Regions from separate parts of the Bacillus sp. JJ1566 genome, predicted to be linked through region 3. Evidence: riboswitches for the same ligand, from Rfam matches in the RefSeq annotation. Region 3 holds a riboswitch; each other region holds the start of a gene.
The links. A riboswitch is a leader RNA that binds a small molecule or an ion and turns the genes downstream of it on or off. The one in region 3 is predicted to bind thiamine pyrophosphate.
Positions count from the first base shown of each region.

Region 1 (3,093 bases), on a different contig from region 3:
TAAAAAATGAGAACTGCACTAAAAACACTTGTTATCACAAGCAATGCATAGATAGGATAGCGAAATAACTTCCTTTTATAAAAGTCTGGCATGTAATTTTCAGCTCCTAAAGCTTTGTTTTACTTCTTTCCATTAATTCGATTTCGCAGTTGGAATCCTAAGTCAATTATACCTAAGATTCGAATAATATAAAGGAGAAATGGTGTTAAGATTGTTAGTACAATTGGCACGGCCTTTGTGATTCCTTTTTGATGACAGAAATAATAAATGAAAGACAAGCCTTGAATCACCATAAACCACTGCAAAACAAAAAAGAGATTTAAAAAGGCAGTATACCCAAACGTGCCCTTTTCCAGTTCAACAAAGCTAAAAAGTAAAATCAGTAAATAATACCATAAAATACTCTTAGGAAACGAAATCTCACGAAACGGTGGGAATGGATTCATTTTCACCTGAAGTCGAACAAGCACCGGTTTCATTGCTACAACTGTTACAAAAGCTAAAACCATTGCAATTAAAACAAACATGCTTGGGATCATGTATTGCATCATCTCAATCGACTCTTCTAGTTGCGCAATGGCCTCCGTATTCACTTCGCCCCCTGTTGCCCTCATTATACTCTCAGCCATTGCAAAAGATTCCCGTGAGCTTTCACGGATTAGGTCATAGACATCAATTTGTAGTATCAAAACCGCTGTTACATACAGCAGCACGATTGAAAACAAATACGATAAACAGGAACCTAAAAATAACTCAATTCCACTTCTTCCACGGTTAATTAATTCACCAAGTAAAATTCCTGAAATTCCAAACATAATCGTATGTATGATCCCAAAGACAGAGCCTAATAGCCCCGATAATAAAAAGGCAATTAGAATAAATAGCATTGACTGCTTTACCCTATATTTCACCGTAAACAGGATAAATGGAATGGGCAAAAGGAATGAAAGCACGATTCCAAGTAGTGGGACATATAAAGTAAGTAGTAACAGTACACTATATATTGCTAATAACATAGCCCCTTCTGTTATAATTTTTGCTTTTTTCACCTTTTCACCTCAACTTTTTAGAAAAGCGCAAGGCGCTCGCTTATCGGCGCAAGCATAAGACGAGCGCTGACAGAAGGTGTATTTTACCTTCCGAAGCGATTGGCTTATGACCTCGAGCCGATGGCGCCTTGCGCTAGACATTAAAAACACAAACTTTTTTTAAATCACCTTCTATTTTAAAGTTTTACTAGAAAGTCTTCAACCTTTGACTTCCACAGGATGTGGTGACTTGACATTTGACACGGGACGTATCAGTCTTTAGTCAAAGTTCCTCTGTGCAGAAACTTTTTGTTTTACTTTTCCCTATTTTCTATTATGATAGTAATTATAAGTAAAACGTAACCACAAGGGGAGCAATTTTGCTGAGAGTGAACGTTAAGAGTTCAGACCCTTCGAACCTGTTAGTTAATACTAGCGTAGGAATGTGGAGATACTTGAGAACATATACTTTTATTAAAGTTGTTCTCCTTTGGGGTACGTTATTATTAAAACATACTTCAAGGGGGATTTTTTTTATGAGAAGTACTAAATTACAACCAATGATTGAAGCAGCTATTTTTGCAGTATTAGCACTAGCGTTAGACATGTTTGTACCGTCTATTAAAATCGCTACAATATCTATTTCTTTTGCAATGGTTCCCGTTTTTATCATTTCTTTAAGATGGGGATTCAAAACAGGATTTCTTTCGGGATTAATTTGGGGATTATTACAGCTTGTATTTGATCCTCAAATTATTCATCCATTACAAGGTTTTATTGAGTTTGTTATTGCTTTTCCTTTTATAGGCTTTGCTGGTTTACTTAAAAATCCAGTTCAAAAAGCTTTAAATAATAATAAAAAGGGCTTAGGTATAGGTATTATTGTCTTCGCAATATTTGTAGGAAGTGTAGCACGTTACTTTTGGCATTTTCTTGCAGGATTCATATACTGGGGCATGTACGCACCAGAAGGAATGGACCCTGTGTTTTACTCCTTCACATTTAACAGTATTGCGATGCTAGGTTCCTTTATTTCATGCTCTGTAGTTTTGGTTTTACTCATCGTCGCTTCACCTCGTTTTTTTATTCAAAAACAAACTATGTAATTACACAATAGGAACCATAGGGACGATTCTCTTGGTTCCCTTAATAAAAATAAAGAAAAAAAGCGATGACCGCATTGTGACGATCATCGCTTTTCTTTATTATTCACCAGATACATATGGTAATAATGCCATTTGACGAGCACGTTTAATAGCAACAGTTAATTTACGTTGGTATTTTGCGCTTGTACCTGTTACACGACGAGGTAAAATTTTACCACGCTCAGAAACGAATTTTTTAAGTAAATCTACTTCTTTGTAATCGATGTGTGTAATTCCATTAGCTGTGAAGTAACACACTTTACGACGCTTTGCACGTCCACCTTTACGTCCGCCTGCCATCGATTTTCCCTCCTTTTTTAAGTTTTAATTTATACGATTCACTTACAAGTTAGAACGGTAGATCGTCATCTGAAATATCGATAGGCTGTCCATCATTTGCAAATGGATCTTGGTCTACTCTTGTAGGTCCTTGGTTTTGATTTGGGTTCTGACTCTGTCCAAATGGAGAGTATCCACCTTGGCCACCGCCTTGATTTCCACCCTGGTTGCCACCATAGCCACCTTGATTGCCACCATAGCCTCCGCCTTGGTTTCCACCAAAGTTACCTCCACCGCTGCGCTGTTGGTCATTCGCATTTCTAGGTTCAAGGAACTGAACACTTTCCGCTACAACCTCAGTAACATATACGCGTTTGCCATCCTGACCTTCATAATTTCTTGTTTGAAGACGACCATCGACGCCTGCTAAGCTTCCTTTCTTTAGGAAGTTTGCCACATTTTCGGCTGGTCGGCGCCATATGACGCAATTAATGAAGTCAGCTTCACGTTCGCCTGACTGATTCGTAAATGTTCGATTCACTGCAAGTGTAAAGGTTGCAACTGCAACTCCACTTGGGGTATATCGTAATTCAGGATCCTTTGTAAGTCTCCCAACGAGAACTACGCGATTCATCATCAGA
Region 1 is NZ_JBALOP010000030.1:16,999-20,091, reverse strand. It holds gene V7112_RS13295 (DHH family phosphoesterase) at 1-92, opposite strand, end outside; gene V7112_RS13290 (YybS family protein) at 120-1,049, opposite strand; TPP riboswitch at 1,387-1,489, shown strand; gene thiT (energy-coupled thiamine transporter ThiT) at 1,565-2,134, shown strand; gene rpsR (30S ribosomal protein S18) at 2,234-2,473, opposite strand; gene ssb (single-stranded DNA-binding protein) at 2,523-3,089, opposite strand.
Region 1: another riboswitch for thiamine pyrophosphate. It lies ahead of thiT (energy-coupled thiamine transporter ThiT); the one in region 3 lies ahead of V7112_RS06505 (3-oxoacyl-ACP reductase).

Region 2 (3,093 bases), on a different contig from region 3:
TTCAGTTGCAAGTTCTTTTAATTCTGCGGTTGCAGCGGTGATAGTTGACTGCGCAAAGATTGCCGATACAACGGCTACTCCGTCCACCCCGCTACCCGCTAACTCTAAAATATTCCCTTTTGTAATTCCGCCAATTGCAACAATTGGAATTGATACGCTTTTACATATTTCTTGAACAGTTTCAAATGCCATCGGTTTTGCATCCGACTTTGTGCTTGTTGGAAAAACAGAACCAATCCCAAGATAATCGGCTCCAGCTTTTTCAGCGGCAATAGCCTGTTCCACATTTTGTGCAGACACACCAAGAATTTTATCTGTTCCAATCAATTCGCGGACCTTTTCAACCGACATATCCTCTTGCCCAACATGCACGCCATCTGCATCACACGCTAGTGCGATCTCGACATTGTCGTTAATTACAAATGGAACATCATAGAACGCGGTTAGCATCTTAAGTTCAATGGCTTCCTGTAAAAATTCATCATATCCAAGATTTTTTTCTCTAAGCTGTAGGAACGTAATTCCACCCTTTAGTGCAGCTTCTACTTGTTCAACTAATGTCTGATTGCCTGTCCAAGCACGATCGGTTACTGCGTATAAAAGCATTGCATTTTTATCGATTTTCAATGTTCATCCCACCTTGTAGTTGTATAAAGTCTAAGTTGCTCATCGCATCAATCAAATACGTGCGCAGTGATGACGTTCCTTCATTTAATTTTTCTACTTTTTGATATGCCAATTCACCGCATAACCCCATCGCACTAACCGCAGCGGCCGTGCCTTTTAACATGTCCTGAGGGTTTGCCCCACAATAAGCAGCTACAACTGCTGAAAGCATGCACCCGGTTCCAGTAATTTTTGACATCATTGGGTGGCCATTGCGGATTATAAAAGCTTCATCCTGATTTGCAACGATATCAATCGCGCCCGTGATAGCAATAACGGCACCTGTCTGATTGCTTACCTCTTTTGCAAATTGAACCATTTCAGCGATATTTCCTTCGTTGATGACATCTTCTGCTGCTGCATCGACACCTTTTGTATTTCCACTGCCAGCATGTACGGTCTTTATTTCTGATAAATTTCCTCTGATAACAGCAAACTCAACTTCTTTTAAAAGGAGATAAACCGTATTGGTTCGTAAGCTTGATGCCCCCGCCCCAACTGGGTCTAAAATAACCGGGTTCCCTATTTTATTTGCAGCTTTTCCTGCTAAAATCATGGATTCAATCGTACGCTCGTTTAATGTTCCAATATTGATGACAAGAGCGTTACAAATGCTTGTAATATCTGCCACTTCCTTAGGATCATCCGCCATAATTGGTGAACCCCCACAAGCAAGAACAATATTTGCAACGTCATTCACCGTCACATAGTTTGTAATATTATGTACAAGCGGTGTTTTTTCCTTAACATTAGCTAAAATCTTTTCAAACATCCTTCATCCTCCTATCCAAAATAAAAATGCGGTATACCTAAAATAGATATACCGCATGAACGCACATACTTACACAAATTCCCTACGTTGGCATTATCCAAATCAGGTTAAAGGGTCTAAGCTACATTTCGCTTACTCTCAGCCCACATGTGTGAGCTCCCCTACTCATATTTAATTGTCTTTATTATACCATACGAAAAAATTCTGTCATTATTTTAAAATGGGTCATTGCTTTCGGAACAACAATAGTGTACGACACATAGTATAGACTAAATACTGTATGACATATAGTAATTAAAAATGAGGTGGGTGAATGAGTAACTTATTAAACTCATTAATGACAGAGCTTAGAAGAGGAACGTTGACACTAGCAGTTTTAAGTCAATTACGAACCCCACAATATGGTTATTCTCTTGTTCAATTATTAGAGGGTTCTGGAATTTCAATTGACCAAAGCACCTTATATCCCTTGCTTCGACGACTGGAAAAACAAGAATTGGTGACAAGCAGCTGGGATACAACTGAAAGCAGACCCCGTAAGTACTATGTATTAAGTGAATACGGGCTCGAGATCTTTCTACAGCTAAAAAAGGAATGGATTCAAAATTCAAAAGAGCTATACAGACTTTTAGAGGGAGAGGAAGATTATGAATCTGTTTGACATCTACATTAAGGAGGTTACGAGACGACTTCCTGAAAAAATGCGTGAAGATATCGCACTTGAACTACGGTCGACCATTGAGGATATGTTGCCTGATGATTACAACGAAGAAGATGTAAAAACTGTACTAGAGAAATTAGGAAGTCCTGTAAAATTAGCTAATAATTATCGCGACCGACCCATGCACCTTATTGGTCCACGTTATTTTGACGTGTATGTAAGCTTACTCAAAATGATTGTACCGATTGCCGCTGTAGTTGCACTCATCTCCGTGGTTGCCGAATTTTTTATCGGGTATCAAGGGGAAGAAGCCGTCATTAATGTGGTGTTGGACTTAATTGGTTTGGGGATTTGGAGAATGATTGACGTTTCGATGCAAACATTCTTTTGGTTTACACTAGTGTTCGCCATTATTGAAAGAATGGATAAAGGAAAAGATGATCAGCGACTAACCACCGGCCTAAAAAAATGGACTCCGGATGATTTAAAAAATATCACCTATATCCCAAAGAAAAAGGCGATTTCAAAATGTGAAGTATTTGGTGCTCTATTATGGACTGCAATCTGGGCAACCCTATATTTTTATGCCAATCAACTTCTAGGTATCTATAAAGGCGAAAATGATGGTCTCGAATTTGTAACTCCCGCTTTAAATCAAGAGTTATTGCTTAGATTTTGGCCGATTGTTCTAGTTGTGATTGGTTTTGAAATCGGATTGACCCTATATAAATTTATCAAAGGACAATGGACGAAAAGAATGGCTATTTACAATACGGTCCTTCAAGTCTTTTCAACCCTTGTATTCATCGTAATCTTCATAAATCCCAATATCTTAAACCAAAACTTTATCAAGCAGATGACAAACCTATTTGACACTCAGGATCACCAATTTAAAACATGGTTCATTGCAACTTTACTCATCTCATTCATCGTTTCTGCAGCCATCAACATCTTTGACGGAATCCGCAAAGCCAACATCCGCTAGGGACCGCGG
Region 2 is NZ_JBALOP010000054.1:2,512-5,604, reverse strand. It holds gene thiE (thiamine phosphate synthase) at 1-627, opposite strand, end outside; gene thiM (hydroxyethylthiazole kinase) at 614-1,438, opposite strand; TPP riboswitch at 1,501-1,611, opposite strand; gene V7112_RS19180 (PadR family transcriptional regulator) at 1,752-2,099, shown strand; gene V7112_RS19175 (HAAS signaling domain-containing protein) at 2,086-3,084, shown strand.
Region 2: another riboswitch for thiamine pyrophosphate. It lies ahead of thiM (hydroxyethylthiazole kinase); the one in region 3 lies ahead of V7112_RS06505 (3-oxoacyl-ACP reductase).

Region 3 (3,093 bases):
AACAGTAGTCGATCAGGTGAAGAAATTCCCAGCAAATCGAATCAATCTTCACCGTAAAGCGTTCGAAGCTTTAGGTGCATCCCCGAGTGTCGGCGTTTTAAATGTAGAAATTACACCAATCGATTAAAAAAAGTAGGAGAACAATGTCAGAATTGTCCTCCTTTTTCTACTTATTTTTCTAAATCCGATTGAACGAAGTTTTCGCGATGAATTTCTGCATCATTTGACTCAAGAAGATTTTCTGATTGTAAAGCATCGTAAGCAGGATTTGTGATATAAAGAACTTGATTTTTTAAATGTTGATCTTCCTTCATAACTTCCATCCTTTCCCATTTATAATACTAATATGGCTTTTTAAGGTTCTTTTTACACATGATACTCATATTGAAATTTTTTTATAAAAAGTAAGCACATTTTTGGTTGCCCTTCATATACTACTTATTGTGTGAGAAAACAGTTAGAAGGGAAGTACAAAACAATGAGCAACGAGATTAAAACACCAGTTACAAATGATTACAAGGACAAGGATGGGTACAAAGTAATCGAAGTCAACCTAAACAATCCAACAGAAAACCTATTTGCAGTCGTAACTCCTATTAAAATGCAGTAGGAAAATCAAAATACCATCTTTTCGTACGTATTCATACATAGAAAAGGTGGTATTTTTCATTTTGCTTAAAAAAGGATATGAAGTACAATAAAGGAAACGTAATAAGGGAGCATGACATGAACGAATTAAACAATCTCGTTGAATTATTTGAAAAAAATCGGAATGATGAAAATGCAGTTCCGATGCAGAAATATATGAGAAATCTGTTCCCATTCCTTGGAATAAAATCACCGTTAAGAAGAGAATTAATGCGCGATTTTTATAAAGAAACAGGTATTTTAAAGCTGGAAATTGATCTTGAACTAGTAAAACAATTATGGATGAAAGATGAACGAGAATACCAATATGCGGCACAGGACTGCTTAGTCAAGTCCATCAAGAAACTAAATATCTTCCACTTGGAATTTATTGAAATTCTTATTACTACAAAATCTTGGTGGGATACGGTCGATATAATTGCACCACATTTAGTAGGAAAGATCGCAAAGGAAACACCAAGCATCATAGAAAAGAAGATTGAAAAATGGGCATTCGGTGACAACTTATGGCTGAAACGCTCATCGATTCTGTTTCAACTAAAATATAAGGAAGAAACAAATGAAAGATTCCTTTACAAATACATAAAAGCCAATGCAGATAGTAAGGAATTTTTCATCCAAAAAGCAATCGGCTGGTCCTTACGTGAGTATTCAAAGACGAATCCAGATTCAGTTCGTCAATTTATAAAAGAAAACACATTGTCGAAACTTAGTGTCAGAGAAGGTAGTAAATATATTTAAAGCCAGGGCTCACACTTTAAAAGCATCAAATACCTTTACATTTTTGTGTAAACATACTATGCTTAAAGAAAGAATATTCGCAAACTACTAGGGGTGCCCGATTGGGCTGAGAGAAAAACGGACGTTTTTTAACCCTTTGGACCTGATCCGGGTAATACCGGCGGAGGAAAGTAGAGTGGAAAACTTCCATTTTTTTCTTACTACTTAAGCCAGGTCCATTCATGTGGATCTGGCTTTTTTGCGTTTTTCTTATCTATCATAATAGGAGGCTACTAGAATGAAACTTCAGAATCAGGTTATTCTCGTTACAGGCGGCGCACGTGGGTTAGGGAGTGAAATTGTAAAAGCAGTTGCTAATGAAGGAGCGAAAGTGGTTATTAATTATTTCAATAGTGAAGAAAAAGCTCATTCTTTAAAAGACGAAATTGGTGAAAATGCGATTGCCATTCATGCAGATGTGCGGAATCGGGAACAGGTACAACACTTATTTGCTGAAGCGAAAAAATATTTTGACCAACCTATCACAACAGTTGTAAATAATGCCTTAATTAATTTCCGATTTGACCCCATCGCAAGAAAAAACGCAGAAGATATTTCTTGGGAGGATTATCATGCACAGCTTGAAGGTGCAATCCGAGGAGCTTTACATACGACCCAGGCTGCGGTTAGTGATATGAAGGAACTAGGCTTTGGACGCATTGTGACCATTGGCACAAATCTTTTTCAAAATCCAGTCGTTGCTTATCACGATTACAACACAAGTAAGGCGGCACTACTAGGATTCACACGAAACATGGCAAAAGATCTTGGTGCATACGGCATTAACGTTAACATGATTTCAGGAGGATTACTTCAAACAACCGATGCGAGTTCTGCCACTTCTGAAGAAGTTTTCCAATTAATTAAGGATTCTACTCCACTTCAAAAAGTCACGACACCAGGGGATGTTGCAAAAGCAGTTCTTTTCTTTGCATCTCCTTGGAGCAAAGGTGTAACAGGGCAGAATCTTGTCGTTGACGGCGGATTAGTAATGGACTAAATCTTTAAGGGGGATTCATTATGAGTAAAACATTAAAATTGACTATTACAGCAATGTTTGTTGCGATTGGAACAGTTACAAGCCATTTGTTTGCAATACCAATTGGATTCACAAAGGTTTTTCCAATGCAGCATTTTATTAATGTACTTTCTGCAGTAATCCTTGGCCCTGCATATGCCGTTCTTCAAGCTTTTTCAGTATCATTACTTCGAAATATGCTTGGAACGGGTTCGTTATTCGCATTTCCGGGCAGTATGATTGGGGCATTTTTAGCAGCATTATTATATTCAAAAACGAAGAAAGCTTCAATGGCGATGACTGGTGAAATTTTCGGAACCGGGTTATTGGGTGCAATGGCTTGTTATCCAATCGCCACACTCTTTATGGGCCAGGATGCCGCCCTTTTCGGTTTCGTACCGTCTTTTATTTTTAGCTCAATTGCAGGTTCCATCTTTGGATTTATAATTGTTGGAATCGTATTAAAAAACCCAGCTTTTAAAACTTATCAAGAACGAAACTTCTAAAAGTAAAAAGACTAAACAGATTGTTGTTTAGTCTTTTTTAGATAAATAAACCACCGATAATATAGAGCACAATTGCAATTACGCCACCAATCGCTGAAACCTTTAATTTATATTGAGCATAATCGACTAAATCCATATCTA
Region 3 is NZ_JBALOP010000013.1:25,289-28,381, reverse strand. It holds gene V7112_RS06525 (RlpA-like double-psi beta-barrel domain-containing protein) at 1-127, shown strand, start outside; gene V7112_RS06520 (hypothetical protein) at 171-314, opposite strand; gene V7112_RS06515 (hypothetical protein) at 479-610, shown strand; gene V7112_RS06510 (DNA alkylation repair protein) at 727-1,389, shown strand; TPP riboswitch at 1,469-1,575, shown strand; gene V7112_RS06505 (3-oxoacyl-ACP reductase) at 1,667-2,428, shown strand; gene thiW (energy coupling factor transporter S component ThiW) at 2,449-2,952, shown strand; gene V7112_RS06495 (Na+/H+ antiporter NhaC family protein) at 2,990-3,093, opposite strand, start outside.

Region 4 (3,093 bases), on a different contig from region 3:
GAATTCGATTCGAAAAGCTTTTTCTGATGCGAATAATGTGGAGAGTGGGTTATTTAGCTATAACTCTAAAGGGGCCTGTGAAAAATGTGGTGGAACAGGAACGGTAGAGCTTAATCTATCGTTTATGGATAAAATGGAAATGGAATGTAGCGAATGTCATGGCGATCGTTATAGACAGGAAGTGCTCCAATACCTCTATAAAGATAAAAACATAGTAGACATCATGGAAATGTCTGTGGCAGAAGCTGTGGAATTTTTTGAAGCAAAAGACATCCAGCGACAGCTAAAAAGTATGGCAACAGTCGGACTTGGATACATCTCATTAGGACAACCACTAAACACATTATCCGGTGGGGAAAGTCAAAGACTAAAACTTGCAAAAGAGCTAAACAAGAAGGGAAATATCTATATTTTAGATGAGCCAACAACTGGATTGCATCTATCAGATGTCTCCAATATTCTACTGATCATCGATAAATTAGTAGAAAAGGGTAACACAGTTATTGTCATTGAACATAACCTCGACGTCATTCGAAATAGTGATTGGATCATTGACCTAGGTCCAGATGGCGGTTCTGGTGGTGGAGAAATTTTATATGAAGGTCCACCAGCGGGTCTTAAGAATTGTGAACAATCTATAACTGCGAAGTATATCTAAATAGGTGTCTGTTCCTATGTTGGGGCAGACACCCTTTATAAAGTAAGGAGTGACCATTTGTGGCAATACATGTTGTACTATATCAACCGGATATACCTGCTAATACTGGAAATATTGCACTTACTTGTGCCGCAACGGATACAGCATTGCATTTAATTCGACCGCTGGGCTTTTCAACAGATGAAGAAATGATCAAACGAGCAGGTTTCGATTTCTGGCATTCTGTAGACATCAGGTATTATGACTCATTGGATGACTTTTTTTCGAAAAATCAAGGTGAGTTTTACTTTATTGAGACGTTTGGTGAAAAAACACATTCAGCCTTTGATTTCAGTGATGTAACAAAGGAGCATTATTTTATGTTTGGAAAAGAAACAACTGGTTTACCAAAAGAATTACTAGAAAATAATAAAAACCACTTTTTGAGAATACCGATGAATAACCATGTTCGTTCCCTTAACCTTTCGAATACAGCTGCAATATTGGTGTATGAGGCATTACGACAGCAGGGATATTCCCATTTAAAATAGGGACAGGTCCTTTGTCCTGCTTGCCTTTTCTAACCTGCTATGTTTAACTAGTATCTAGTAACTTAATAATCTAACAATTCGACTAGGGGAGCATGTAAGTGCTGAGAGATAGAAATATCGACCCTTTGAACCTGATCTAGGTAACACTAGCGTAGGGAAGTGGAGTTGGTATTTTTCGTGTAAACGAATAAATTTTGCCGAACCCATTTCTAGTCACTAGTGATGGTTTTTTTTTTCTCACCCTGATGTCAAAAGGAGAAAGGGGAAATGAAAGTGAGCAGACTATTTACAGATCGTTTGTGGAACCGAGTAGAGCCGATTTGGAATTCCTATTTGGAGCATCCATTTGTAAAAGGAATTGGCGAGGGCTGGTTAGAAAAGGAGAAATTTAAGCATTATATGAAGCAGGATTATGTGTATCTGATTGAGTATAGCCGCCTATTTGCGTTAGGGAGTGCAAAGGCCCCTGATTTAAAAACGATGTCCGTTTTTGCAAATCTTTTGCATGGCACTCTCGAGATAGAAATGGATCTTCACCGCCAATATGCCGCAAGATTCGATATCTCTCATGAAGAGCTTGAAGCAACCAAGCCCGCATCAACTACCACATCATACACAAGCTATATGCTGAACGTTGCCCAACTCGGGGGTGTTGAAAATGTTGTCGCAGCTGTCCTTGCCTGTGCATGGAGCTATAATTTTATTGGGAAAGAATTGGCAACATGGCCAGGTGCCAAGGAACATGAATTCTATGGTGATTGGGTGAAGATGTATTCATCCGATGAATTTACAGTGTTAGCGGAAGATTGTATAAACCTAATCAATGAAATCGCAAGCGAAAAACCAGAACGAGATTTAGCAGTACTGGAAGAAATTGTTGTCAAAACAAGCCTGTTTGAATACATGTTCTGGGATATGGCGGAAAACATAGAGGAATGGCCAAGCATATGATTAATAAACAAACAATCGCAAAGATGAAGGATTCAGTTATGATAGTTAACACTTCGAGAGGACCTATCATTCATACGGAATCATTAATTAAAGGGTTACAAAACTCAAAGATTCTTGCTGCTGGTCTTGATGTAATAGAAGATGAACCTGTAACTAAAGAAAATAAAATTCTAGAGTTTGAAAATGTTATCTTAACTCCGCACGTTTCATTTAAAACAGAGGAATCAACCAGAGAACTTCATAGACGTGTTGCGGAAACGGCATGTAAAGTTCTTAACGGTGAATTACCTAACAATATCCTAAATAGAAGTTAATAGAAAAAGAAAGAGATAGAACAAGTAAGTTCCTTAATCTCTTTCTTTCGTTTTACTAGCGGACAAGTTTTCTGATAAACATCCCTATAATGAGTGTAATGAAAATTAGACCTATTATTCCTTCCTGACCTTCCATAAATCTTAAATAGACAATATTATATAAACTTTCTCCAATGTTAAAGAATCTTCCGATAGATAGATTGATTGAATTATATAGGGACTCTTGTAATGATGTTGATGGATTCGTATGTTCTCCACCTATAGAGTAGATGCCAGTATAGAGTAAGATAATAGCAATGGACGTTAGTATTGGGTTTAAAAGCTTAACTCCCCATCCTCCCATATAACCATAAAAAACTGCTTTCGAAATGGCACCTAATTTACTAAATAGATTTTTCTTGCTCAGTTGTTCTTTTATTCGGGCAAAACGCATTAGGTAAAAGACTGTATCCGCTTCATCGTACCTGTGATCCTCCTGAAAGGAATGGATAAATACGATTAGTGACTCACTGACCCTCGACCAAAGAACCGTTTCTGACTCTAGATGATTCCCGTTTTCACGTCGTTTAAAGAGAGGACCTATTAGTTTCTTATCTTTTAGAAAACTCCAAAACTCCGGATCATCAGAAATGATTTTACC
Region 4 is NZ_JBALOP010000025.1:194,827-197,919, forward strand. It holds gene V7112_RS11650 (excinuclease ABC subunit UvrA) at 1-658, shown strand, start outside; gene trmL (tRNA (uridine(34)/cytosine(34)/5-carboxymethylaminomethyluridine(34)-2'-O)-methyltransferase TrmL) at 718-1,188, shown strand; TPP riboswitch at 1,263-1,363, shown strand; gene tenA (thiaminase II) at 1,456-2,139, shown strand; gene V7112_RS11665 (NAD(P)-dependent oxidoreductase) at 2,178-2,453, shown strand; gene V7112_RS11670 (hypothetical protein) at 2,509-3,093, opposite strand, start outside.
Region 4: another riboswitch for thiamine pyrophosphate. It lies ahead of tenA (thiaminase II); the one in region 3 lies ahead of V7112_RS06505 (3-oxoacyl-ACP reductase).